Regions from separate parts of the Photobacterium panuliri genome, predicted to be linked through region 2. Evidence: riboswitches for the same ligand, from Rfam matches in the RefSeq annotation. Region 2 holds a riboswitch; the other holds the start of a gene.
The links. A riboswitch is a leader RNA that binds a small molecule or an ion and turns the genes downstream of it on or off. The one in region 2 is predicted to bind cyclic di-GMP.
Positions count from the first base shown of each region.

Region 1: linked by a shared signal. The riboswitch ahead of ACSF8X_RS08570 (TfoX/Sxy family DNA transformation protein) and the one ahead of ACSF8X_RS12895 (lytic polysaccharide monooxygenase) in region 2 are both predicted to bind cyclic di-GMP.

Region 1 is NZ_CP197192.1:1,840,711-1,850,711, forward strand. It holds gene ACSF8X_RS08550 (ABC transporter substrate-binding protein) at 1-506, opposite strand, end outside; gene lpdA (dihydrolipoyl dehydrogenase) at 516-2,789, opposite strand; gene ACSF8X_RS08560 (carboxymuconolactone decarboxylase family protein) at 2,804-3,400, opposite strand; gene ACSF8X_RS08565 (hypothetical protein) at 3,544-3,936, opposite strand; gene ACSF8X_RS08570 (TfoX/Sxy family DNA transformation protein) at 4,464-5,054, opposite strand; cyclic di-GMP riboswitch class I at 5,180-5,285, opposite strand; gene purR (HTH-type transcriptional repressor PurR) at 5,490-6,494, opposite strand; gene ACSF8X_RS08580 (heme ABC transporter ATP-binding protein) at 6,820-7,611, opposite strand; gene ACSF8X_RS08585 (FecCD family ABC transporter permease) at 7,608-8,645, opposite strand; gene ACSF8X_RS08590 (heme/hemin ABC transporter substrate-binding protein) at 8,679-9,515, opposite strand; gene ACSF8X_RS08595 (ExbD/TolR family protein) at 9,512-9,934, opposite strand; gene ACSF8X_RS08600 (MotA/TolQ/ExbB proton channel family protein) at 9,931-10,001, opposite strand, start outside.
Region 2 is NZ_CP197192.1:2,827,484-2,837,484, forward strand. It holds gene ACSF8X_RS12875 (putative pterin-binding protein) at 1-109, shown strand, start outside; gene ACSF8X_RS12880 (diguanylate cyclase domain-containing protein) at 132-1,244, shown strand; gene yiaY (L-threonine dehydrogenase) at 1,306-2,454, opposite strand; gene ACSF8X_RS12890 (lytic polysaccharide monooxygenase auxiliary activity family 9 protein) at 2,813-4,054, opposite strand; gene ACSF8X_RS12895 (lytic polysaccharide monooxygenase) at 4,346-5,851, opposite strand; cyclic di-GMP riboswitch class I at 5,931-6,035, opposite strand; gene ACSF8X_RS12900 (RidA family protein) at 6,665-7,930, shown strand; gene ACSF8X_RS12905 (GntR family transcriptional regulator) at 8,221-8,871, opposite strand; gene ACSF8X_RS12910 (UxaA family hydrolase) at 9,025-9,354, shown strand; gene ACSF8X_RS12915 (UxaA family hydrolase) at 9,354-10,001, shown strand, end outside.

The DNA.
Region 1 (10,001 bases), 990 kb from region 2:
GTATCATGAATGAACACTAGCTGACCAACCCCCCACGGCGCTTCAAGTCCATCGGTCGATTCCGTAAAGTCTTTGTCGATGGGTAACCGGGTATCGACATACTGCCAGTTAGGGAGGCGCTGGGTAAATGGCCCAAACAATAGTTTACCCTGCTTCATGGAGCGGAAGTTTTCACCGTTGATCCACACGAGATCGACACTGCCGCCACTATTCTTTCCGGCGCTCTTTTCCGCAAGCAAGCGCTGTGTCGTTTCGGCGATATCGGCAACTTTGACATGCTTGAGGGTGACGCCATACTGAGCCTGCAGTTGGCGGCCAGCCCAACGCAAATAGTCATTGATTTCCTGGCTGCCGCCCCACGCATTGAAATAGACGGTTTGTCCCTCGGCTTGTTGAAGAACACCTGGCCAATCAAGGGGAATGTCATTGGTTGCCTCGGTGTTGGCGTTGGCTGCCGATATACCGGCAGCCATCATCATCGCTAATCCTAACAGGTGTTTTTTCATTGTCGCTCCCTATTTTTCGGTAACAGTCGGTTCGGCTTTTTGAACAGTACGTTGCATTGTTGGTGGTTCGACAATGTTGGTTTCAGTTGCTTCCGTGCTGTCACCAGGTTTCGGTTCTTGTTGGGGATGTGATGGGCCGCGCATCCAGCGATGATATTTTTCTACCCATGCCAATAGTCCCTGCGGTGCATTGTCCTTTTTCCAAACGCCAGCGGTGTATTTGGCCGCTTCGCTCATCGTTGGATAGGGGTGTACGGTACCGAGGATTTTGTTGAGCCCTAAGCCATGACGCATTGCCAAGGTGAATTCGGCTAGTAGTTCTCCGGCGTTATGGCCGACTATGGTCGCCCCAAGAATTTTATCCTTGCCTTTGGCGGTGATGACTTTGATAAACCCATGGTCCTCACCATCGGTAATTGCCCGGTCGAGATCATCAATACCGTAGGTAACAATATCAAAATCAATGCCTTGTTGCTTGGCTTCTTTCTCATTGAGGCCCACCCTTGCAACTTCCGGCGATGTGTAGGTCGCGGCAGGCAAGACGGAATAGTCAGCCTTGAATTTCTTGAATTGGCCAAACAGGCCATTGACGGCGGCATACCATGCCTGATGGGCGGCAGCATGGGTCAGCTGGAACGGACCTGCAACATCGCCGACGGCATAAATATTGGGATAGCAGGTTTGAAGATAGTCATTGACTTCCACCGTACCTCGCTCGGTTGTGGTAATGCCCAGATCCTCAAGGCCGAACCCCTGAACATTGGCAACACGGCCAAGGGCCAACATAACGGCATCAAACTCGATAACAGACTGGGTACCATCGGCCGTTTCGAGAACAGCGCGAGCCGAATTCTCTGAAGAGCCGTCAGAAGGCTCAAAGCGAACAGCCTTGTGCCCGATTTTCACAGATACGCCGTCGGCAACGAGGCTCTGTTGAACAAGCGTGGCTGCATCGCTATCTTCACGGATGAGGAGCTGTTCTGCCATTTCGACCAATGTAACTTCGCTGCCTAGGCGCTGGAAGCTTTGCGCCAGCTCACAGCCAATGGGTCCACCACCTAGTACCAGCAGGCGCTTGGGCTGTTGGTCGAGTTGCCAGATCGTATCGGATGTCAGGTAATGGACTTTGTCCAGACCGGGGATTGCCGGCACGAGAGGGCGGGCCCCCGTTGCAATGACGATATTGCGGGTGGTGATTCGCTCGCCATTCACTTCAATTTCCCACGGTGAGAGGATTGTTGCCTCGCCTTGGATACAATTGACGCCCAAGTTTGTGTAGCGCTCGATACTGTCATGAGGCTCGATTTTGGCGATAACCTGATGGATTCGCCCCATTACCTGCTTAAAATCAACGCTGGCTTTACCAGTATGGATACCGAACTCCTTGGCTCGGGTGATTTCAGCCATCGTATGGGCTGCTCGGATAATGGCTTTTGATGGGACGCAGCCCGTGTTGAGGCAGTCTCCTCCCATTTTGTGGCGTTCAATCAGGGTGACTTTGGCTTTGACCGCAGCGGCAATGTAGGCACTCACCAAGCCACCGGCTCCCGCGCCGATCACCACCATGTTCTGGTCAAAGTGGCTTGGCTTTTCCCATTGGGCGTAAAGGCGGCGTTTGTTGGTGATCCCCATTCCTGCCTTGGCCAATAATGGGAACAGGCCCAGTAATGCCAGTGAGATTAATACCGGCGCAGAGATGATTCCGCTCAGAGATTCAATCTGACCGAGCTGGGTTCCTGCGTTGATATAGACAGCCGTACCGGCCAGCATGCCAACTTGGCTGACCACAAAGAAAATACGGGTGCTGATAGGCGTTAACCCCATCAGAAGATTGACAAGGAAAAACGGGAAAATGGGTATCAGGCGCAGGGTGAAGAGATAAAAAGCACCATCTTTCTTGACGCCGTTGTTGATTGCGGACAGTCGTTGCCCGAATTTAGCCTGAACCCAGTCACGTAGGATGAAACGGCTGAACAGAAAAGCAAGGGTTGCGCCGATGGTACTGGCGAAAGACACCAGTAGCAGGCTCCACCAGAATCCAAATAAGGCGGCACCAAGGAGTGTCATAATCGCTGCGCCGGGCAAGGATAGGGCTGTGACAGCGACGTATACGGCAAAATACACCAGACTCGCGGTGATGGGGTTACTGGTAATCGTATCTTGCAGGGCGATCTGCTGTGCCTTGGCATTTTCCAGAGTGAAATAGGCCCCTAAATCAAACCCAATCCATAATCCGATTAGTGCGACAACGATTCCGGTTATTAGCAGTTTTTTTCTGTCCATATTGAGTGCTCCCGTTATTGGCCCTGCGGAGTGTCTGTCTTGTTGGTTGTGTCGCTATCTTGCTGCTGAGGCTGAATCGGTAAACTGCAAAACCCCTGCTCAGGTACATCAAGGGCGGTATTGAACTTGGCCGATAGGTTCTGAAAAGCAACCAAGGCGGTCAGTTCAACGATAGCATCTTCGTCATACCATTGGCTGAGGGTCGATAGCATATCGTCAGTAACTTTCTGGCCTGTGATCGTCATCGCTTCTACGTAGTGCAACACGGCAATTTCTTCTGCATTGAATAGGTTGCTGTGCTGCCAATTAGCCAGTGCTTTGATTTTTTCGACTGAATCACAGCGTTCAGCCAGCTTCATGCCATTGGCGTCAACACAGAAGGCGCAATCGTTGAGTTGCGAGACGCGGACGCAGATCAGCGAACGGATCACTGGTGCGAGGGGGGATGATGAGCGGTCAAGAAAGCCGAAAAAACCTGCGACTAGCCAGAATAAGGTTGGGCGACGCCCCCACAACTTGGCGGGATTGAGTACATTGCCGTAGTGTCGCTTCTGAAGCCACAGTAGGGGCCGGACAAAAATAGAATAACGACGTTTGGATGGGATGCGCACATTAACCTCTCTGAATGTCTATGGTTTGCAAGAAAAAACTGCAAGCCTGTCATTATCACCGATATGCTGGTGCATTTGTGAGACTAGACCTTACCAAGAGGCGGATTATTTCAGTTTAATTGAAAAAAGTGCTTTAAATTCTTTTAGTTGATGCTTATTTGTACAGTTCTGGGTTGGTTATTGGTAACCATATGTTTTGGCACGGCCTCTGCAATCAGCAAATAGCCGCAAACAGCGATGGGCACGAAAGCCAACAGCATGGTTTTACCGATATGGTAGTTTCGATACCAGTACTTCCTCGCTCGTATGCGCAGCAAGATGCCCCACAGTAGAAGGGAACTGTTACTGAGCAGGGTCCAGGTAACCGCATCTCTAAGAGCTGTGATCGACGTGTAATCCTGCTGTACGAGGAAGAGGGTTAGCATTGGGGGGAAAAGACTGATCAGGACCAGCCAGCGCATTAGGCGTGGCCATTTACCAAACGTATCCTTGAACACACGTTCATTTTGTCCCGGGAATGGTTTGGAATAACTCATACTACCTCCACGATTCAGTTGTGTTCATTCTAACCTTGGCCTGAACGAAAGAAAGTATGGAGCAAGATCAGCGAGTAGCTTTGTGAGGAGATTCAATATTTGACGGAGTCTGACAAAAATTTGTCATATCAATGTTGATCTTGTTCTGATTTGCTTGTCATGCTGGCAAAAAGGCGAGGTGTGGCGGTTGGTGTGTTCTGCTTCTCTTGAGACTTTGTCTAATGTCCTCGTTCTCACGCTGTTGTTTATATTTTTATGCCACTGAGTTTAGTGAACCTGTGTTGGGACTTTTATTACGGCGCCTTATTGCGCATGAGTGCATATATTTAATATATAAGTCAGCGATCAGCCTAATTATTACTGGATTATAAATAAATGGCAGGGTTAATTCATCAAGGGAATTTATAATTAATGGAATATAAATAAATCTTAATTATTATTAACGGGTTTAATGGTTTTATTAATAGGAATAAATAAAAAAAGAGACCCGAAGGTCTCTTTCTAAATTCTGTTTATTAATACCTAAATTAGTTTAGGTCATTCAAAAGTTGTTGACGGCGTTCTGGTGGAATAACTGTCCAGTGTCTGCCGCTGATTGCGCCTTCTAGTTGCCATAGCATATCGATGGCTAGGCTGCCGCTGTGTGTGGCTTGTAGGGCTTTAAACGCATTGATTGAGCCAGCATTTTTTAGCTCTTCAATGGTAGCGATGCCTGCTTTCTTCAGCATACGCTCGTTGGCTAGGCGCAGGTTTGGTAGATCTTTGATGCGCTCTGGGCCTGTGGTTGTCTTGGTGACTTTATCAACTTGAGCTGCCTCAAGTGATTGTTTTGCATGCTCTAGAATTTTTTCTGGTTGCTGCCACCATTCTTCAGGAATGGCATAGTGCTTGGTAACAACAGGAAAGCCACGCTTTTTATAAATATATGGTTCTAAGCCTGCGTCTTTGAATCCAGTTTCATTAGAAGCATTAGCACGCAGGTGAAGTTTATTATTTACGACTAGCGCGAACATCGTTTCGCCGGAAAAAATACCATAACCACCAAACATAGAACGTGATTTGATATTACCAAAACATTGGAATAGTCGTAATGAGTCTTTAAGTACTGGTTTGTCCATGTGTCTTCTCTGTAAATAAGTTAGAAGTCACCAAACAACAGAGCGTGGAGAAAGAATAGCAAAGATACACAACTGGTTATGTCAGACAATAGCGAATATTTTCTGAAATGATGATTGCTATATCCATCGGCAACCCCGCTACCTTAAGTTGAATAAAAAATAGGGATATATTCAGCTCTTAGGCCGGAAGCTTTGCGTCCCTACCTTTCGATAGGTTTGCCTTGTTCGTGACCTGGTAAGAATATCATTAGTTGATAAATTTGAACTTGCTCCCAATTTTGGTTTTGTGATCCTTGTCACATATTTTCATTCAGATGGCTGATAAAGGCAACGCATTTTTGATTTTCGTTCGATAAGTATCGGTCAAAATTGTAAAAAAAGCCGGCCTATGGTAGGCCAGCTTCTTGTATTGTCATCAGATTGTGTGACGTGTAATTAGTTGAGTTTCTTCACTGATTTTCGCTCAACCAGTTCAGGAGTCATCTCGAACACTTGGTGTGCATGTTCTTTGTCTTTTACGCGATGCATCAAAATCTCAACAGCACTTTTGCCCAATCGACGCTTTGGCTGGTGGATTGTGGTCAATGGTGGTGAAAAGTAAGGTGCTAGATCGATATTGTCGTAACCAATGATAGAGATATCATCCGGTATACGGATTCCTGCTTGTTGGAAGGTACTGATCAGACCCATCGCCATGATGTCGTTGAAACAGAAGATAGCAGTTGGACGTTCTTCCATTGCGATTAAGGCATTTGCTGCGACAACGGCAGATTCACACTCGAAGTCACCTTCCAGAATCCAATCTTCGTTGACAGGCAAATTCGCTTCGTTCATTGCCTTGCGGAAACCTTTAAGGCGATCGCGGCAAGCAGCCTTTTCGCTGTGGCCTGTCAGGCAACCAATTTTCTTGTGACCATGCTCAATGAAGTATTTAGTCGCTACATAGCCACCAAGTTCTGCATTGTCTTGGATCTTATCTGTATGTGGGCTCTCTGGACCCCAGTCCATGATAACCATTGGTAGATCTTTTTGGCGCTCTAACAGTGCAAGCAGTTTTTCGTCCAGATCAGAACACATGACCAACAGGCCATCTACGCGTTTTTCAGCCAGCATTCGCAGATAGTCGCGCTGCTTGTCGAGGTTTCCTTCGGTATTACAAAGGATAAGTGTGTAACCCTGACCATAGCAGTACTCTTCAACGCCGTGGACAACTTCAGCGAAGAATGGGTTGGTTGACTTGGTTACCAGCATACCGATAGTGCGAGTTGTGTTGCACTTCAAGCTTCGCGCAACGGCACTCGGTGCATAGTTAAGCTCGTCAACGGCTTCCAAGACTTTTTTCTGTGTTGCTTCTGCGACGAAGCGAGTTTTGTTGATTACGTGAGAGACGGTGGTCGTTGAAACACCAGCCAAACGCGCAACATCTTTAATCGTTGCCATAGTTATTCTTCTAATAAGATAGAGGTCAGAGGACCTAACTGAAAGCTTTACCCAAAAGAGTAGTGAACTTATCCACATCTGCTGTAATTACAGTTCACTATTCTATTGAGTACAGCGAGTAGAAACAGCTAAAGCCGCATCACAAAGGGCGGCATAGCTCGTCGTTCTGATCGACGTATAGAATAGCGTAACAAGCAACGCACTGTTAGTTTGCACCGTGTAATCGCTTGCGTTCACATTTTACCGAGTGTGGATAAGAGTGCAATAATTCTTATCGAAGAAATGAAAAAATCTTGATGGCGGTCATCATTTCTATCCGTGAGGCTTATGATATTACAATGGGATAGCCATAAACAGGATGGGGCATGACCGATACCCGCCAACCATAGACACGTTCAATATTGCTACTGGTTAGGACTTGGTCAGCGTTTCCATCTGCTTGGATACGACCGTGGTTCATAATCACCAATCGATCGGCATACTGTGAGGCCAAATTTAGGTCATGAATGACCACAACAACGGCAGCGCCAGATTTGGCCATGTCTTTGGCTACCTGCAAAGTATTGTGCTGGTGGGCAAGATCAAGCGCCGATGTCGGTTCGTCAAGCATCAGTATACATTGATGGCCAGCTTCGCTGAGCTGGGTCAATACCCGAGCAAAATGCACGCGCTGTTTTTCCCCGCCTGAAAGGCTAGGGTAAAGTCGGTGGGCAAGGTGGTTGACATCGACCCGTGTCATGGATGCTTCTGCAACGGCCTGGCATTTTGTATTGGGTAGATCAAGTGGCATACCGCCGAGCTGTACGACCTCCTGTGCGGAAAAGGCAAAAGTCAGGCCGCTGTGTTGTGGCAATACGCCAAGATGCCTAGCCAGTGTTTTGGGTGACCATTGCTCACGTAGATGATCGAAGTAGTACGTTTTGCCGCCTGCCTCTATTTCCCCGCAAAGCACTTTTAGCAAGGAGCTTTTCCCCGCACCGTTAGGCCCGAGCAGGGCGGTTAGCTCACCGCTTCGTAGCTGAATGGAAAAGTTCTCCAGCAGCGTTTTCCCGCCAAGTGATAGGTTTAAGTTACGGGCATCTATCGCAATTGGGAGATGGGGCGATGGGGTCGTCATGACATTCTCCCTTTTTGTTGAGTTAGCAAGATAATAAAGAACGGAGCCCCCAGAATAGCGGTGATGATGCCGACGGGTAGCTCTGCGGGAGCGGCAGCTATACGTGCAAGCATATCGGCAACCAGCAGGATTAATGCCCCGATGAGCGCTGATAGTGGGAGCAGCGTTTTATGGTTGGGGCCAGCCAGTATTCGCCCAATATGGGGGACGATAAGGCCGACAAAGCCAATAACCCCTGTCAGAGAGACGGCAATACCGACACCTGCCGCACACAGAAGAATCAAGCGACGTTTTAGCTGTTGCACATTAATGCCGAGGTGTTTGGCTTCTGCTTCACCTAGTAATAGGGCGTTGATGCCATTCGCATCGCGGTAAAATAACGTCAGAAGTGTGGTAAGAGTGGCAAAAGCCAGACCGATCCCCGGCCATGTTGCGCCGGCCAGCGAGCCCATACTCCATAAAGAGAGATCGCGCAGAGCCTGATCATCGGCAAAGTAGTTCATCAACCCCAGTGCGGCACCTGAAAGCGCACCGATGGCCACACCTGCAAGTAGCATGACAGTAACGGATGTTCCATTTTTATCTGTGCCTAATTGATAGACGAGATAGGTGCTTACCGCGCCGCCTATGAAGGCGAAAACAGGAACCGTTCCCAGTGTAAGCAGCAGAGGGTATGAGGCGACAAGGGGAGCAAAAACGACGATGGCAATTGCGGCACCAAGGCTGGCTCCCCCCGAAACCCCGATTATGCCAGGGTCAGCCAGCGGGTTACGAAAAAGCCCCTGCATCACGGCGCCGCATAACGCCAAAATCGCGCCAATAGCCATTCCCAAGAGGGTTCTTGGCAAGCGGATTTGATGAATAACAATGTCAATGTGCGCGGGCAGGTTGGTATCCCACGGGGCGAGAGCCTTGACGCTATCGGAAAAGGATATCGCCATCGGGCCGACCACCATTGAGGTGATGATGGCAAGCGCGAGTAAACAAAGGCCGGAAGGAAAGAGAATGCCGGCCGATAGTCGTTTTAAATGCATAGTAAGTACTGCTGGCCTATGCCAAGGTGATAATTAGTTAGGGTAAAAAACGCGGTTAAGACGTTCAGCTTCGCTAAGGCTCTTGAGACCAAGACCGCCAATTAAAGCGGTACCATCAATGGTTGCCAGCGCCTTGTTTTGGCCCGCAGGGGTAGCCGCAAGTAGAGGCATTTTTTTAATCAACTCATCCACTGAACCGAGGCTGTGCATGGTGCGCGAACTAAGCAAAATAATGTCTGGCTGCATTTCAACAATCGCTTCCATCGAGATAGGTTTGTAGGCACTGACCGAATCAGCTGCCGGGTTTATTGCACCAGCCAATGTAATAACGGTGTCTGCTGTGGTGTTTCGGCCGGCTACGTTAGCGGGGCGGCCATCATGGAGCATCAAGAACAGTACCTTTTTCGGTTGATGCTGGCCTGATAGGTTTTTCTCTATGGCTGCGACTGTTTTTGAGACTTTGCTCTTGAGTGCCAAGGCTTCGTTGTTTTTGCCCGTCACGGCACCAACTTGGTCGATGCGTGTCATTAGGTCATCGACGGTTTCTCCAGCGTTGACGACATCGACGCCGATGCCAGCTTGTTTGATCAAATCGAGTGTTGATGACGGACCCATTTCGTTGGAGCCGAGCAAAAGAGTGGGCTCAAGGGCAATTAAATTCTCGGCAGATAGTTGGCGGTGGTAGCCCAGTACAGCAATGTTGTCATCGATGAGGCCTTTGCTGGTGATATCGACTGCAATAAGTTGGTTTTGCGCCTGCATGGCATAGATGAGCTCGGTAATAGCAGCGCCGGCACTGATAATACGCTCTGAAGCCAGGCTTGACTGTGATACGACAAGAAGGGTGGCTGCGAGTGCGAAACGCTTCATGATTTGTCCTCTTCCATTAAAAGTTGGGTAGCTTTGATCTGGTTCTGTTGAAGAAAGGCCAGCAATTTCAGCATATTTTCTACAGATCCTGTTTTATCGGCCCCAATGACAATGGGTTTGTCCGGGTTGGCTCGTGCTTCTGTCAGTAGTTGTTCCTTGAACGATGACCAGTCATCAATAGGTTTGCCTTGCAGTGCCCAATAAGGGGCATTGGCGGTGATGTTGATTGTGATTGGATCCGATTGGGTTGATTGCAATATTTCGGTTTCTGTCTGCGGCAAATCGACTTCTAGAGATTGCAACTTGACGCTTGCTGTTAGCAGCAAGAAAACCATCACGATAAAAATAATATCGAGAAGGGGTGTCAAGTCAGGTTTGAGCTCATCATCAATGATGACGCTCTGGTGTGTCTTAATCATCGTGATGCCTCGACAGTCTCTGATGTGAGGGGTGAGGCTGCTGATTTGCAAGACGGCTCTAGCGATA
Region 2 (10,001 bases):
CTACGGCCCATACTGGCTAGTGATGTCGATACACGACCACCCTGAAGTCGCCGAACACCACCACCTAGCAAAAATGATCTGGCAGTTAACAACCATTGAAGCCCATTGAGCACCGTTGACGTAGCGTAGTGATGACCAAAAAAAATAAAACAATCCGATTGTGTTTAATCTTCCTTATCCCCCTTTTGATCCTTAGTATTCTGGTTGCTGTTGGCGCCCTGAAACGCAATTCAGATATCATCAACCAAAGCCAAAACGAAACCGCTTGGTATGTCATGCAACTCACCAAAGAGTTTGCCGAGTTCAATTACCAACTAAAGAGCTACCAAGCAGGAAGCAGCGATCACAATGACGTTATGCTCCAGTACGAAATCCTCTGGAGCCGGTTTAAGACAATCCTGAACAATTCAATGATTGTGCACCTCAATCATCATAGTGGGGTAATACAGGAAATAAGCCTTCAATTTGAAAACTTAAAAGGAATGGAATCACAACTGATGCAGCGTCCAAACGGCAAACAAATTACGCCGTTGCTGTCATTCAGCCGAAATAACTACGATGAACTGACCCTATTTCTGCACCATAAATTCCGCCTAACCAACAGTGATCTTGCCGCTGCAATCAAAGCAACGACAACCATGAAGTACCTGATCAACTATATGCTGATCATTGCCCTTCTGCTTGGCGCCACCCTGTTTATTACCTTGCTACGAGAGTCGCGCAATCTCCATCGCCTTGCGATGTACGATGGCCTGACCCAAATTCACAATCGTTTTTGGCTAAACCAGAAATTAGATGAATTGGCCAAGGCCAATCATGCTTTTCGCTTTTACCTGATTGATCTTGATGAATTCAAAAACATCAACGATACCCTTGGCCACCAAGCGGGTGATGATCTCTTGATTACCATCGCCAAACGCCTGAAAAAACTCATTCCTCAAGGCTGTGAAGTGGCAAGACTGGGAGGTGATGAATTTGCCGTTATCGAGAAACTGTCTGCGGAAGTGCGCCAGCCTATAGACCAGCAAATTTTATCTCTGCTTGCAGAACCGGCTATCTATGCCGATCAACCACGCCAAATCTCAGCCAGTATCGGTTGTAGCGAGTACCCCAAGGATGCCAAGACGATATCAACGCTACTTCAATTGGCCGATTTCGCTATGTACGAAGTAAAACAACAAGGCAAGAATGGACTGAAAATCTATACCCCTACCGCACCGTCTTACCGAATAGCTGAGGAGTAAAAACGAAAAAGCGGCCAACAAAGTGGCCGCTTTTCATTTTTATTCTGCGATGGCTACTATGTTATAGCGCCGCTGCAAAGATAGCTGAAATTTCTTCGTGAGTAGCCTGCTTAGGGTTAGTAAAGCCACAAGCATCTTTCAGTGCGTTATCAGCCAATACTGGGATATCTTCCGCTTTCGCGCCAAGCTCGCTCAGACCTGCAGGGATACCCACATCTTTTGATAGTGCCTGAATCGCTTCAAGTGCAGCTTCTGCACCTTGCTCTGCAGTCATGCCTTCAACGTTAACGCCCATTGCCTTGGCAACGTCTTTTAGGCGCTCAGGGCAAACCTGTGCATTGTAACGCTGAACGTGAGGTAGCAATACTGCGTTGCAAACACCGTGAGGTAGGTCGTAGAAGCCACCTAGCTGGTGTGCCATCGCATGAACATAACCCAAAGACGCATTGTTAAATGCCATACCCGCCATGAACTGAGCGTAAGCCATCTGCTCACGAGCCTCGATGTTCTGGCCTTCATTCACTGCCGTACGCAAGTGCTGCTGAATCAGCTCGATAGCTTTGATTGCTACTGCATCAGTAATTGGTGTTGCCGCGATAGAAACATACGCTTCGATAGCGTGGGTCAGGGCATCCATACCTGTCGCCGCTGTTAGCGAAGCCGGCTTAGCTAGCATCAACTCAGGATCGTTAACCGACATCAATGGCGTAGTGTGCTTGTCTACAATAGCCATCTTGATGTGACGCTCTTCGTCAGTGATGATACAGAAGCGAGTCATCTCAGACGCCGTACCCGCTGTCGTGTTAATGGCGATTAGCGGAAGCTGTGGTTTTGCAGAACGGTCAACGCCTTCGTAGTCAGCGATCTCACCGCCATTTGAAGCAACCAGTGCAATACCCTTCGCACAGTCGTGTGGTGAACCGCCGCCTAGAGAAATAACGAAGTCACACTGGCCTTCTTTCAATAGCGCAAGACCCGCATTCACGTTACCGATAGTTGGGTTTGGTTGTGTCCCATCAAAAACAACGGCAGCCACATCGCGCTCAGCCAGCATATCAACTACCTGCTGAACCATACCAATCTGGCTTAGAATTTTGTCTGTTACGATCAAGGCTTTCTTATAACCCTGAGCTTTAATTGCATCAGCCGCCTCAGTAAGACAACCTGCACCCATCAAGTTAACTGTAGGAATAAAGAATGCGCTAGCCATGATTAAATCTCCATAATTATCAAAAACTTATTACTTTAGGCAACATCTGTCTTCTGTCATGGCACACCATGATATGTCAACAAAGGCATACTACCTGTAATAGGTTTCTTGCCGATGTGCTAAACCTACCACCAGAAAAGTGTGCAACAAATTGATCTCGAACAATATTTCTGTTGCACATATAAATCGAACAACCGGAACATGAAGTGGATCACCAATTCAACATTTCCCAACATAACTTTGTTTATATACGGAAACATTAATTTTCATTACGTCACTAAAGGCAACCTTGATATGTGAGTAAACACGCAAAAAAAAACGCCAGCTTATGCTGACGCTTTCCATAAAACTCATAACGTTACAACTTTGTCCAAGCATCCTGCCAGACCGAACCAAATCCCGGTTCATAATGTGTGGCCGAATTGACGTTGCACCACCCCCCTTCGGGAAAAGGACGGCACTGGTACGTATTACCGTCACGCCCTAGCACAACCGTTTCGCCAACCACATAACTGCCTATCCCATCCGGATAGGTATAATCATGTTCCTGAGTCGGTTTATCTTTGCCGATCACCCGAACGGAATGGCTGACCACCGTAGGTTTACCATTACTTTGTAATGGCGTCACTTTGATCCTAACCGTAAATTTGCCCGCTTCGTCGGCAAGCAATGCCAGTGCCGCCTGCCCCCGCGATAACTTACTGGAATCACGAGCTATAATTCGCCCATTACCACTGAGCATCACCATCTCAGCCTTAAACTTCCCATCGGCACGCACAATGGCCGAAATCACCGAATGGCCTTCCTTGCCTACCTGATACTGATCTTGAATGCCGGTAACGGTAAAGAGAAAACCTCCCGAGCTCACGCTATCATCACCGTGGTCACCATCGGGAACCGGCTTCCCACTGACGATACCGCCACTCCCCGAACCAATACGGATATCACTGCAATTGTAAAAACCTTCACCCGCCGGATCTTCCCGCTGCCAGCGTGTCACCAAGGTCGCATCACCACGACGATCCCGCGGTAGTGTCACATCAAATACGAAGTACTGGCCTTCTCCTTCATTTCTGGGTTTGATATTGCCAGCGGTGCCGATGAGTTCCAGGTCACGCCAACGCAATGATGTTCGCGCAGCATCATAGCCGGGCTTGCTCAGGTAGACCTGCCAAAAACCCGGCACATGCGGTGCTGTCGCCCGGTAGCGCAAACTAAAGGTTTCCCCTGGCTGCATCTTGGTCCGCTGCCAAAACCCAGATGGAATACTCATTCCACGCTTACGCTCATCACCGCCCGAGCATATAAGGCCGTCGCCCACAGCCTGTTTGACCGCTGCCATGCTGTTATAATCCCGCACCATAGCAGCAAACTCATTATGCTGAGTGAACTGATACGTTCCAGAAGCCTTAAATGCCTCCCTGCAGGCTCGATTGGCTATCCCCGCTCCGTCAGCACCGCCCCAGTAACCACCACCCTCATGACAAAACACCTGCCTTGCCTTGGGGTAATCGGCCCAACCATGCGCCTTGGCCTGTCCGGTCGGCCCCAGTACTGCGGCCACAGCCATTAACGATAAAAGCATCCCTTCTTTATTCATTGTGCTTAACCTATCTTCCTTATATTAAGTAGCAAGACTCCCTCGCGCGACAGGATAGGAACTATTCATCTGCCATGCAGAGCCTCCAGATATGGCTGTTATAGGGTGCATGCGAGCCAATTCAAAGAAGGTAATAATAAGGTGGGAGTCATCTCTCAACACTTCAGGCAACGCAGTTTCGATTGCAGAAGAGCACAGCTCAATCGGTTTGTATTGCAGCACCAAAACACAGGCATAAAAAAACCCCGCTTATTCAGCGGGGTTCTGGGCATTATCTATAGTGTGTCGTGATTACTGCTTGATCCAAGCGTCTTTCCACGCAGAACCAAAGCCTGGCTCATAATGAGCGGCTGAATCAATGTTACACCAACCGCCTTCAGGGAACGGACGGCACTGGTATGTGTTGCCGTCGCGGCCTAGAACCACTGTTTCACCCTGTACGTAGCTACCAACACCCTGTGGGTACTCGAAATCATACTCACCGCCGCCAGTTGACTCGGCTTTCACTGTTACAGCTTGGCTTGCAACCACTTTCGCTTCATGGCTGCCTTTAGCCATTGCTGTCACTTCTACGGTATACTCACCCGCTTTGGCAGCAACGACTTCCAGTGATGCAGAGCCGTTGTTAATCATCTCGCTCGCCAGAGATACAGGGGTACCAGAGGCATCAAGCAGAGACATATTAATAATGTACTGCCCTTCTGAACGTACTGTCGCTGCAATAGCTGCTGAACCGCCCGCCAATGAGTACTCAGGTTTCAGGCCATCAACCATCACAGGTGCAGGCTCAACAACCGCATCACGAACATCCAGCGCATAGCTGTAATCGCCATTGGTCACAAATACTTGGTTCGCATACAAATCTGCAGCATTGTAGGCAATCTCGCCCGATGCCTGCTGAATACCCACTTTCGTAATCGTCGGGTACTTGGCATTCACCAGCTCGGCCAAATCATAAGACCATGCGTGAACATCTTCATTTGCAGCAGTGATAGCCAGTTTTTCAAAAGCAATTTCATTACCCTGTGCCGAGAAGATACGGAACCACACCGAATCACCCTGTTCAGCGGTGATACCCGGCTTCACGTAAGCGCCTTTGCTGGTCCACTCTGCTGGCTGAACTTCACCATCGAAACGGATATCGCTACAGTTGTAGAAACCTTCGCCTGCTGGATCCTCACGCTGCCAACGGCTTACCAGCGTTGCATCTCCCACGCGATCGGCCGGAAGAGTAAGCTCGATGTGGTAATATTTACCGTCGTTCTCTTGGGTAACAGCAATGTTGCCCGCCGTATCAAACAGCTCTAGGTCATCCCAGGTAATGCGGCCATGAGCAGCATCATAACCTGGCTTAGTCATGTAAAACTGCCAGTAGCTTGGGTTGTGCGGGGCCGTCGCACGGTAGCGGAACGTAAAGGTTTCGCCTGCTTTCATCTCTGTACGCTGCCAGTTCGCAGACGCTACTGCCATACCACTTTTCTTGGTATCACCACCAGCACAGATAAGACCGTCTTTAACCGTATTCTTTACCGCGTCCATATCTGTATGGTTCGGTACAAGAGAAGCAAATTCATTGGTCTGAATAAATGGGTAGGTACCCGACTCCAAAAAGGCTGCACGACACGCCTCGTTAGGAATAGTCGAACCGTCTGCCGATCCCCAGTAACCGCCATCTTCATTACAGATAACCTGACGCGCTTTAGGATAATCAGCCCAGCCGTGAGCATTGGCCAGTTGAGGTAGCATAGCCGTAACAACCGACGCGGCTGCTACAGAAAGTGTGAATACGTTTTTCATTGTTGAGCTTCCAAATTAATTATTATTTGTGGAAGCCAGCTACTGGAAGATAACCACTACTTGCGCTGTTTCATTCCAATCAGGTAACCCCGCTACCCTAGAACCTCTGGGACTCCTGTCCACCGGTTTCCTTAGGCCGGAAGCTTTGCGTCAAAACCTTTCGATTTCTTTGCCATTAGCTGACTAAGCATATTTATAGAGGTTCTTTGATTTTCCGCAAAAAGATCAGAAATACATATGGGATAAAGATCACATATATTGTGATTTTGGTATGCATAAAGTTCAATAATGACAGTGGGGTATACGAAGAACCGGTTACTTTGTTGTGACCACTGATTGCTATCTCACTGATATAAAATAATAAATTAGAAAGGCACACGTCAGTACCTTAAATATCAGGCTTAACAAATAAAAGCCTTGAGAGAATTTATGCTGTAATAACGGCATATCCGGCGCACAAAATGAGTCGATGAATAAATTTGAATGGCATTATTGTGAACAATTTATCAGAATTGAATGAAACTTGGATTTTTTGTAATAAAACTCTCTGGAATTATATTCACAATTGACGAATCGTTCGCAAAAAAAATAGTTACCACAACTACAGAACCAGCATAAATCTGGATAATTAATCGTAAAATGATTATTTATCCCCGCCGCCTAGCCATTTCAGCAAAATAATACTTTGAGATTCATCACAATTATCCTGAATATTTTACCTTACCATTGCCCCTACTTTAACGATTCTTACAAATACGATCACCTAAAAATACATACGTATTTTCTGTACTCTATAACAAGGATAAATTTCAAATGCCTGGCGATATCATCAAGGTTTCAAGAAACACTGAAAACGCACCTCAAAGCACACTGTCTTCTCAAACTGTTGCTTTCTCTCATTACAATAACTTTTCTGCACAATTGCCTGTAGATCCTAAAACTGGTGCAATCGTCGTTGGTGATGTAAAAGACCAAGCAAAACAGTGCCTAGCGAATATTCAAGCTATCGTAGAAAGCATCGGCCACGTAATGGATGACGTTGTTAAAATCAACGTATTCCTAAAAGACATCAAAGATATGGAAGCAGTAGACGCAGTTTACGCAACATTCTTCGATAACCTACTTCCAACTCGCACTGTTGTTCAGGTGAACGCACTGCCAATGGGCGATGCATTGGTACAAATGGATGCACTGATCTCTAACGGTGAAGGTACTGCACCACAAGCGCCTTGCCCACTGATCAAGCTATCTCGCAACACTGAAAATGCACCGCAAAGTGCACTATCTACTCAAACTGTAGCTTTCTCTCACTACAACAACATTTCAGCTCAACTACCTGTCGACCCTAAAACGGGCGCACTAGTAGAAGGCGGTGTAAAAGAGCAAACAGCACAATGTCTTAAGAATATGAAGGCTGTGCTAGAAAGCATCGACGTACCATTCGATGATATCGTGCGCGTCAACCTGTACCTAACAGACCTAGCAAATCTTGATGCAGTTAACGAAGCATACTCAACCTTCTTCCCTGACTCATCTATTGCTCGTGCAGTGGCTTACGTACCAGCACGTTCAGTGATTGCTGCTGACGCACTGCCTATGGGCGCACTTGTTCAGATTGATGCGTCAGTTTCTCACGGCGACGGCACACCTCCACAGGAAGTTGAAGATCGCCACAACATCGTGATCCGCGCCCACAATACTGATGCGGCACCACGTAACCCGCTGCACACTCAAACAGTGGCTTTCTCTCACTACAACCACATTGCCGCTCAACTTCCAGTTGACGTTAACACCAACGCAATCATCGCTGGCGGTGCAAAAGAGCAAGCTGAGCAGTGCCTGAAGAACATCAAAGCTATCGTAGAAAGTGTTGACCATGTAATGGACGACATCGTTAAAATCAACATCCACCTAAAAGATGTTGCGGATATCGATGCGATCAACGAAGTGTACACCACATTCTTCAACGGTGAGCTTCCTGCACGTACCGTTGTAGGTGTATCTCAGATTGAAATGGGTGCCCTAGTACAAATCGACGCAGTTGTTTCTAACGGTGAAGGTACGCTTCCACAGGCATAATATGCCTATATGCAGCTTATTGTTATCAATGCGATAAGCTATATTCCATACCCAATACAAAGGGTCGGCTTTATTATTTTATTGTGTGTATGACGATGAAATAATAAAACCGACCTTTTTTCTTTCAGAGCAAATATCCCCAAGAAACGAACATTCCAGCTTATAAGGAATACCTCCTATCAGCTCACATGAGGATATTTAACGCCATCATTCACACTCAATACACAGCACATCCACAACCGTTGACTACGGCTGCTCACCCAAAATAAGTGTTACTTAAACTTTGTATGTTATGACGTTGCTTGATGGCGGCAAAGATCCGTAAACGTGGTGATATTTTGCTTAGACTCCAACCAAGCGCGGTTGGCATCCCCTTCGATAATCGCTTCAACGATACCCGTATGACTAATACCGCTTTGCGACAAGTCATAATCATGATGGGTCAACTTGATATAGCTCTTGAGCTGATTGGAAATCTGCTCGTAGATCTTAATGAACTTGTTGCTCTTGCTGATTTCAACCACCTTCCGGTGTAGCTCGAAATCTTTGTGGCATACTTCCACAATATCCAACGCTTCATTGGAGCAAAATTCACAGAACTCGTTGTAGATACGGCGAAGCTCATCCTTGTCTTCTTGCGTAGCCCTTTCCGCAGCCATCACTGCCGCCTGGGATTCAATCGCCACCCGTAGGTTGTATAGCTCCCACAGGTCATCATCCGACAACGTAAAAACATGCCATCCCACATAAGGCTTCTGCACAACCAGCCCCTCATGTGAAAGTGAGTTCAATGCCATACGGACAGTACTGCGCGAAAGCTCAAGATCTTTTGACAGCGTACTTTCAACGATCTTCTCACCCATTGCCAACTGACCGGAAACGATCATATTTCTAATAAATTCAGTAGCTTGCTCTTCTAAGCTCTGTTTATTGATCTTCATTTCCCTGACTCGTTCTTAGTGCACGATTTAAGTAATTGAAAAATATAACACGAACTTGTGACATTTGTCATATTTTGTCATCTGTAGATCTGTATACTGCCGATTGTCGGACAATAGACAATTAACTGTTAACGGTAGACAGAGAATATAAGAATGAAAGCAATAAAACTTTCACCTACGGATAACGTAGCGACACTGCTGGGTGACGTTGAAAAACACGACGCTGTTGAAATTATTTCAGCTGACAACGAAGTGATCGCTGAGATCAAAGCACTGCAAAAAATCACGTTCGGCAACAAAATTGCGCTGGGCGATATCGCCAATGGTGAACACATTCTGAAATGCGGCCACTCTATTGGTAAATCGATTGTTGAAATCCCACTTGGTCAGCTTGTGCATGTCCAAAACGTTCGCAGCGAACGTCTAGACATTCCTGAGTCAATCATCGAAGAAATCATCAAACAAATGGGGATCGAGCAATAATGAGCGCAACATTCAAAGGCTACCCGCGTCCAAACGGGACTTTCGGTATTCGCAACAACATCATGGTTGTTGCAATTGACGAGTGTTGCGAGGGCATTGCGCGTAACATCAGCAAAGAGATTGAGAATTCTGTCGTTGTGACCAACCACTACACCTGTATGTATGGTGGCAACGAAGAAATGATCGATACCATCATCCATACCGCAACCAACCCGAATATTGCCGGCGTACTGGTTATCGCGATGGGTTGTGGCTCGATCGACCCGCAGATGATAGCGGAGCCTGTTCGCAAGGAAGGCCTACCGGTTCATACCCTAACGGTTATCAAGAACAAAGGCACAATCGAAACCATTAAGGACGGTATCGCACTGGCTAAAGAGCTGGAGTCTTACGCCAACAGCATCGAGCGTGTAGATGCACCTGTCTCAGCCCTGCGGATCGGTATCAAGTGCGGCGGTTCAGACACGTCAAGCGGTCTGGCATCGAACCCGTCAGTGGGTGCCGCCTCTGACAAGCTGGTCGACATGGGCGCGACCACTATGGCCGGTGAACTACTTGAACTGCTGGGCTGCGAAGATATCCTAAAAGCCCGTTCTGTCACGCCAGAAGTCGGCGAGAAGATCGAGCGCCTGATCGCTGAGGATCTG